DNA from 3 places in the Mesorhizobium sp. M7A.F.Ca.US.006.04.2.1 genome. Region 3 is predicted to be linked to each of the others. Evidence: riboswitches for the same ligand, from Rfam matches in the RefSeq annotation. Region 3 holds a riboswitch; each other region holds the start of a gene.
What was found. Region 3 has a riboswitch for cobalamin ahead of EN925_RS08545 (aromatic ring-hydroxylating dioxygenase subunit alpha). Riboswitches for the same ligand answer to the same signal wherever they lie in the genome.
Positions count from the first base shown of each region.

Region 1: linked by a shared signal. The riboswitch ahead of EN925_RS29465 (CbtB domain-containing protein) and the one ahead of EN925_RS08545 (aromatic ring-hydroxylating dioxygenase subunit alpha) in region 3 are both predicted to bind cobalamin.
Region 2: linked by a shared signal. The riboswitch ahead of bluB (5,6-dimethylbenzimidazole synthase) and the one ahead of EN925_RS08545 (aromatic ring-hydroxylating dioxygenase subunit alpha) in region 3 are both predicted to bind cobalamin.

Region 1 covers NZ_RZQA01000756.1:985-3,180, forward strand. Annotated here, with positions in the region: gene EN925_RS29460 (MFS transporter) at 1-937, shown strand, start outside; cobalamin riboswitch at 1,003-1,199, shown strand; gene EN925_RS29465 (CbtB domain-containing protein) at 1,235-1,414, shown strand; gene EN925_RS29470 (CbtA family protein) at 1,430-2,196, shown strand, end outside.
Region 2 covers NZ_RZQA01000121.1:3,876-6,071, reverse strand. Annotated here, with positions in the region: gene EN925_RS09315 (histone deacetylase family protein) at 1-461, opposite strand, end outside; cobalamin riboswitch at 583-763, shown strand; partial or broken gene bluB (5,6-dimethylbenzimidazole synthase) at 766-1,491, shown strand; gene EN925_RS09305 (hypothetical protein) at 1,614-2,196, opposite strand, start outside.
Region 3 covers NZ_RZQA01000106.1:8,610-10,805, forward strand. Annotated here, with positions in the region: gene EN925_RS08540 (hybrid-cluster NAD(P)-dependent oxidoreductase) at 1-94, opposite strand, end outside; gene EN925_RS08545 (aromatic ring-hydroxylating dioxygenase subunit alpha) at 120-1,367, opposite strand; cobalamin riboswitch at 1,482-1,684, opposite strand.

The sequences.
Region 1 (2,196 bases), on a different contig from region 3:
CGCCTGCCTGCTGGCCATCGGCTCGCTGTTCTTCGTCACCGACACGCTTGCCGGGCAACTGGCCGGCATGCTGTGCCGGGTGATGGGAGCCAGCGCGCTGTCGATCACGCTCAACCTCTACATCATGGACCACATCCGCAAGACCGACTTCATGCAGGCCGAATCGCTGCGCATGGCGTGGTCGATGCTGGCCTGGACCGGTGGGCCGACGCTCGGCATCTTCCTCTACACGCGCTTCGGCGTCTATGCCGCGCATGGCGCGGTGGCCGTGTTCGCGTTAGCGCTGCTGGCATTGTTCTGGACCTACCGGCTCGGCGACAACCCGTCGATCCGTCCCGGCAAGACGCGACCAGCCAATCCGCTCGCCAATATCGGCCGCTTCATCGCCCAGCCCAGGCTCAGGCTGGCCTGGCTGATCGCGTTTGGGCGCTCCTGTTTCTGGACGACGTTCTTCGTCTATGGGCCGCTGTTCATGGTCATTACGGGTGAGGGCAAGCTGGCCGGCGGCCTGCTGGTTTCGGCCGGCAACGCGCTTTTGTTCATGGCGATTTTCTGGGGCAAGGCGGGAAAGCGCTTTGGCGGCCGCAGGACCATGACATTTGCCTATTTCGCCATGTCGGTCGCGCTTCTGGCGGCGGGCTTCGTCGGCGAAACCGTGCCGCTGCTCACCGGCGCCTTCTTGCTCTGCGGCGCCTTCTTCACCATTGCGCTCGATGCGCTCGGCTCGACCGCCTTCATGCGCTCGGTGCGCTCCTATGAAAGATCGCAGATGGCGGCGGTCTATCGCACCTATCTCGACTTTTCCGAGCTGACGCCGCCGCTGGTCTATTCGGTGGTGCTGGCCTTCTTCGGCCTGGGCTCGGTGTTCGTCACGCTGGGCCTGCTGGCGGCGGTCTGCGGCTTCGTGACGTGGCGCTATCTGCCGAAATCGCTTTGACCTTCATGGCGCATTCGCAACGGTCGCCGGCGGAATTTGGTTTGCCGGACGCGAGGATTCTGCCTATAGTCGCCGGTGTCGCCGGTTCCATTTTGGAGCCAAGAGGGAATGCGGTAAGGGCGGATTTCGCCCAATGCCGTGGCTGCCCCCGCAACTGTGTGCGGTAGTCCTCTCCATATGCCACTGAAGATTTTTCTTCGGGAAGGTGGGGAAGGACGCTGATCCGTGAGCCAGGAGACCTGCCGGCGACAGGAAACTGACTTCGATGCCCTCGGGTGGAGGGCGAAAGGACAAGACATGACTACCGCTTCCGTCTCCCTCGGCGCTTCCGTCTCCTCGCAGTCGCGCTTCATGCAGCTCGCGCTTGCCGCGCTGCTCGGCATTTTCGTGATGGGCTTTGTCGGCTTCTCGCATATCGATGCGGTCCACAATGCGGCTCACGACTATCGCCATTCGATGGCATTTCCCTGCCACTGACGAGGGGCTGACATCATGAACCTGTTTCGCAACGTCGTGTTCATCGCGGCGATCGCAGGGCTCGTGGCCGGCGTCGTTCTTGCCTGCATGCAGGCCTATGCGACCGTGCCGCTGATCCTGAAGGCGGAGGTCTACGAACAGGCGGGCGGCGGGCATCACCATGACCATGCCGCTCCGGCAGCAACGAATAGCAATGCCATGAGCACAGCCGCTCCGGCCCCTGCCGAAGCGACTGCTGCGGCGGAAGACGAGGGCTGGGCGCCGGCAGACGGTTTCGAGCGTTTCGCCTTCAGCGTGCTTGCCAACATCGTCACCGGCATCGGCTTCGGGTTGATCCTGGTCGCGGTTTCCGAATTCGCCGGCGGCATCGGTGGTTGGCGCCAGGGCGTGTTCTGGGGCCTGGCCGGCTTTGCCGTGTTCACGCTGGCACCGGGCCTCGGCCTGCCGCCGGAACTGCCGGCCATGCCGGCCGCCGATCTCACCCAGCGCCAGATCTGGTGGTGGGCAACGGTGGCGGCAACCGCTGCCGGTCTCGGCCTGATCGCGTTCCGCAAGTCGCTGCCGCTGGCGATCCTTGCCGTCCTTTTGATCGTCGCACCGCATGTTGTCGGGGCACCGCAGCCCGACAGTTACGAGACGGCGATTCCGGAAGGGCTGCATCACCAGTTCGTGGTGGCGGTGACCGTGACCAATCTGGTGTTCTGGCTGGTGCTCGGCGCGGTTGTCGGCGTGGTGCGCGGCCGCTTCACCGGCACCGCGACCAGCCTGCGCGACAGCTTTGC
Region 2 (2,196 bases), on a different contig from region 3:
TCGACACCGTGTTTCTTCTGCGCATAACGCGCCGCGATCGCCGCCGTGTTGAACAGGCAGAAGCCCATGGCCGTGGTCTTTTCGGCATGATGGCCGGGCGGCCGGGCGGCGACGAAGACGTTGTCGGCGCGGCCCGAAAAGACATCATCGACGGCGGCGTTGGCGGCGCCGATCGCGGTGATCGCCGCTTGCCAGCTCTTCGGACTGGCAGTGGTGTCGGCATCGATGCGGGCAATCCCCTCGTCGGGGATGGCGGCGCGCACGCGGGCGACGAAATCGGCGGGATGCGCGTAGAGGATGGTGGCCTCGTCGCCTTCCGGCGCCTGGATACGATCGAGCGCGGCAAAGGCTTCCTCATCGAGCACGCGCTCGATGGCGCGCAGGCGGTCGGGCCGCTCGGGATGTCCGGGCGGCGTGAGATGCTCGAGGAAGATCGGATGCGTGTAGAGACGGGTGGTCATCGTCCTAATCTAGTGACCCCGATCGACAAAGGCCATGCACGGGCGGCCGATGACTGGGGAAAATCGCGCCTGCGTCCATTCGTGTCGCCGCAGGCATTGGCCCCGCCGGCGCTTCGGCGTAAAGTCCTTGGTACTGCCTGGTGCCCGCCGCAAGCGGGAGAATCGGGAACACGGTTGAATTCCGTGGCGTGCCCAACGCTGTGAGGGGGACCGCGCCGGTAAATGCCACTGTCGATGACGGGAAGGCACCGGACGCGGGTTGATCCCAAGCCAGAAGACCGGCCTGGCAGGCATCGTCATCCGCATGGTCGGGCGGGTGGCATCAGAGCGACGTGCGTCCATTTGGACGCACAGCGTACGCTCTGACCGTTTTGAATCTGCAATCGCAAGGGGACAAGCGATGCCGGAACATATGACCGCTGCCATTGACGATGGATTCGACCAGAATGCGCGCGATGCGGTCTATCGCGCCATGTTCACGCGGCGCGACGTGCGCAGCCATTTCCTGCCCAACGCGATCGATGACGACGTGCTGGCGCGGCTGCTGCTTGCCGCCCATCACGCGCCATCGGTCGGCTTCATGCAGCCATGGAATTTCATTGTCATTCGCGATGCCGGACGACGAGCGGAGGTGCGCGACCTGTTCCTGGCCGCGCGCGAGCAGGAACTGCCGGCGATCGAGGCGGAAAAACAGGCGCTGTACCGCAAGCTCAAGCTGGAAGGCATCTGCGAAAGCGCGCTCAACATCTGCATCACTTGCGACCGGCAGCGCTCGAAGGGTTCGCCGCTGGGACGCTGGCACAATCCGGAGATGGATCTCTACAGCACCGTCTGCGCGGTGCAGAATTTCTGGCTGGCCGCGCGTGCCGAGGGCGTTGGCGTCGGCTGGGTGAGCATCATCGAGGCTGAGGCGCTGAAGCGGCTGTTGGCCATTCCGGATCACGTAACGCCAATCGCCTATCTCTGCGTCGGCCGTGTTTCCGAGTTCGCTTCCAAACCGGACCTTGAAACGCATGGTTGGGGACGGCGGCTGCCGCTGCCGGAACTGATCATGAGCGAGACGTTTTCCGGGCAAGGCGAGGCACAGCTCAAGTCCACCGTGGCGCGCCTCAACACCGTTTCTGCCTCACCAGACACCACCTGCCCGGCCGATCAGGGTGTGGCGCCGGCCGTACCCCAGCGCGAACCGCCGAAGGAGGCGAGCGCCTTGTCCTTGAGCTCCCTGAACTTCGACGACGCCTCGGCCAACCGGGCGTCCCAGGCCGGATCCGGCACCTGGCCCGCGATGGTCTTGAAATAGACCTGCATCAGGCAAGCGATGGCGAAAGGCTCGATGAAGGCCGCCTTGAACGCCCAGGCGAAGACGATGGCGAGCACGAAGGCCCAGCCGGCGAGCTGGCCGGGCATCAGGAACAGAATGGCGCCGGCAGGCGCCAGCATCATCAGAAAGATGACGAACGACACGCCCCACATGATGACCGCCAGCCAGACGGCGTTCTTGACCATGACCTTGCCGTTCTGGGCATAGAGCACGACGCCTTGGCGCGCCGTCTCGAAGGGTGAGGCTGAATTGATGCGGATGTTGTAGCCGAGGATGATCTCGTCGACATAGGTCAGCGACAGGCGGATCACCGTGTTGATGAAGGAGACCAGGCCGCTCAGGCCCGGTATCGGCAGGAAGGCGGCGATACCGCCGAGCAGGCCGGTGATGGCGCGGATGGCACCCTTGACGAGT
Region 3 (2,196 bases):
CTTCGTCGCTGACGCCGATCACTTCCAGCACCTGCAGCCTGTCGTTCCAGGGCGTCATCTGGTCGAGATGGCGATAGAGGCCAAGGTCCGTCATCGCATTCATCCTCTTATCCCCTGGGCTAGGCGACGCTGCGCAGGGCCGGCCGGCCGCCTTCGGCAAGGCGCGGCCCGATGAACGACGCGTACCACTCGACGAACTGGATCACGCCGCCCTCATGCAGCTCCGAATAGGGGCCTGGTTCATAGGCAGGCGACAGGATGCCGAAGGCGTTTTCCTCGACGATGCGGCGGTCCTGGTCGTTGGTCTCGGTCCAGACATGGGTGAGCTCAGCGAGGTCGTAGTCGACGCCTTCGACCGCATCCTTGTGGACGAGCCATTTCGTTGTCACCGCGGTTTCCGTGGCACTGATCGGCAGCACGCGGAAGGTAACGGCGTGGTCGCCGAGGATATGGTTCCAGGTCGTCGGATAGTGATAGAGCAGCAAGGAGCCGATGCGGTCGGTTGAAACGCTGTCGGACAGGTTCTTCTGGACCGCCCGTTTTCCCGTCATGGTGTAGCTGACGGCATCGCGCAGCAAGGGCGCGCGGGTGGCGCGGTACTGCCCTGCCGGATCGATGCGGAATTTGCTCGGCAAGCCTGATGCCTCGCATCTGGCCCAGTGTGCGACCATTTCAGGGTCGCTGTCGGCGCCATGGACGCCGGTTATGGTTGGAGCCTCGGGGAAGGTCTTGCACAACTCGGGATGATTGGCGGCGCAGTGGTAGCACTCGCGGTTGTTTTCCCAGACCAGCTTCCAGTTGCCCTTCTCGACGATCGTGCTCTCGAAGGCGATCTTTGCTTCACGCAGCCGGTGCGGCAAAAGATAGGGTTCGATCATCGCCCGCATCGGCGCGAAATCTGCCGGTTCCTTGGCCAGGCAGATGAAGATGTAGCCGCCGACGCTCTCGCAGGCGACCGGCTTCAGGCCGAAATCACTCTTGTCGAAACCGTCGGCCATCTGGCGGGCAAACAGCAGGCGGCCGTCCAGCTCGTAGGTCCACTGATGATACGGGCAGACGAGCTTTGCCGCGGTACCCTTCTCCGTGTTGCACACGCGGCTGCCGCGATGGCGGCAGGAATTGTGGAAGGCGTTGATCTTGCCGTGCTGGTCGCGGACAAGGACGACCGGATAATCGCCGACCTGCACGGTGATGTAGCTGCCCGGCTTCGGCAGTTCGCAATCATGGCCGATGAACAGCCAGTCGCGATACCAGATCAGCTCCATGTCGAGCTTGAAGTAGTCCGGATCGGTGTAGAAGGGCTGCTCCAGCGAAAAGCCTTGCCGGCGCCCCTTCAGGAGCCTCAGCATGTCGTTGCGGATATCCATGTCCTGTCCTCGTTTCTAAGGACTGAACTGGTGGTGATGGAGGAAGGATTGAAACACAGGCCGGCTGTGTGCCGGACATGCGCTATCCACCTCTTGACCGCCCACCGCGATCAGTCGAGTCTAAAAATCTCGGGCTGGTTTCCGGGCTCTGGAGTTGTCCTTGCGGACCATCGCGACACCTTCCCAGGCGGTTGCCCAGTGGTCTCCCGTTGCGACTTGAACTCCACCACCGTTGCGGGGGCAGCGCCGGATTCTGACCGGCTTCCCAATTCTCCGCCTCGTCGTCACGAAGCGGCACCTGAGATGGTATGATCTAACCACGATCGCGGGCGCGCCGTCGGCATGAAAACGACATCGTATCCATGCGGCGCGACACGGCATGCGAAACGCTACTGCAGCTCGTCGCGGGCCGAGATCCCACCTCCCGGGCGGCCATTTGCCGGCTGCGATCTTCCCGAATCCGACCCTTCGCGGGGGGTCAAAAAAGGTTAATGGTTTCGAAAAGTGACTATTAGCTCGCCCTAAAATCGAACCGAACGGTTCGTTTCTGTTGACGGTGCGTGCAGGACGGTGTGAACGCTGGGCCTCTGAAACAGTCAGTGATCCATCAGGTGGCTACACCTAACACACTGATATGAAGAAGAAAAATGCATCCTTAGATTCCATTGGCACAATTTCAAGGTGGGGATTCATGGTCCACACGGAACAACTTCGTGATTGGAAAAGACGACCTTGCCCTCCCACATCGGGGCTGTCCGAACGACGCGATTTCATTTCCAAGACACGCCGCTAGACGGACGGAAAAAAGACGATACTGGAGTACCAAAAA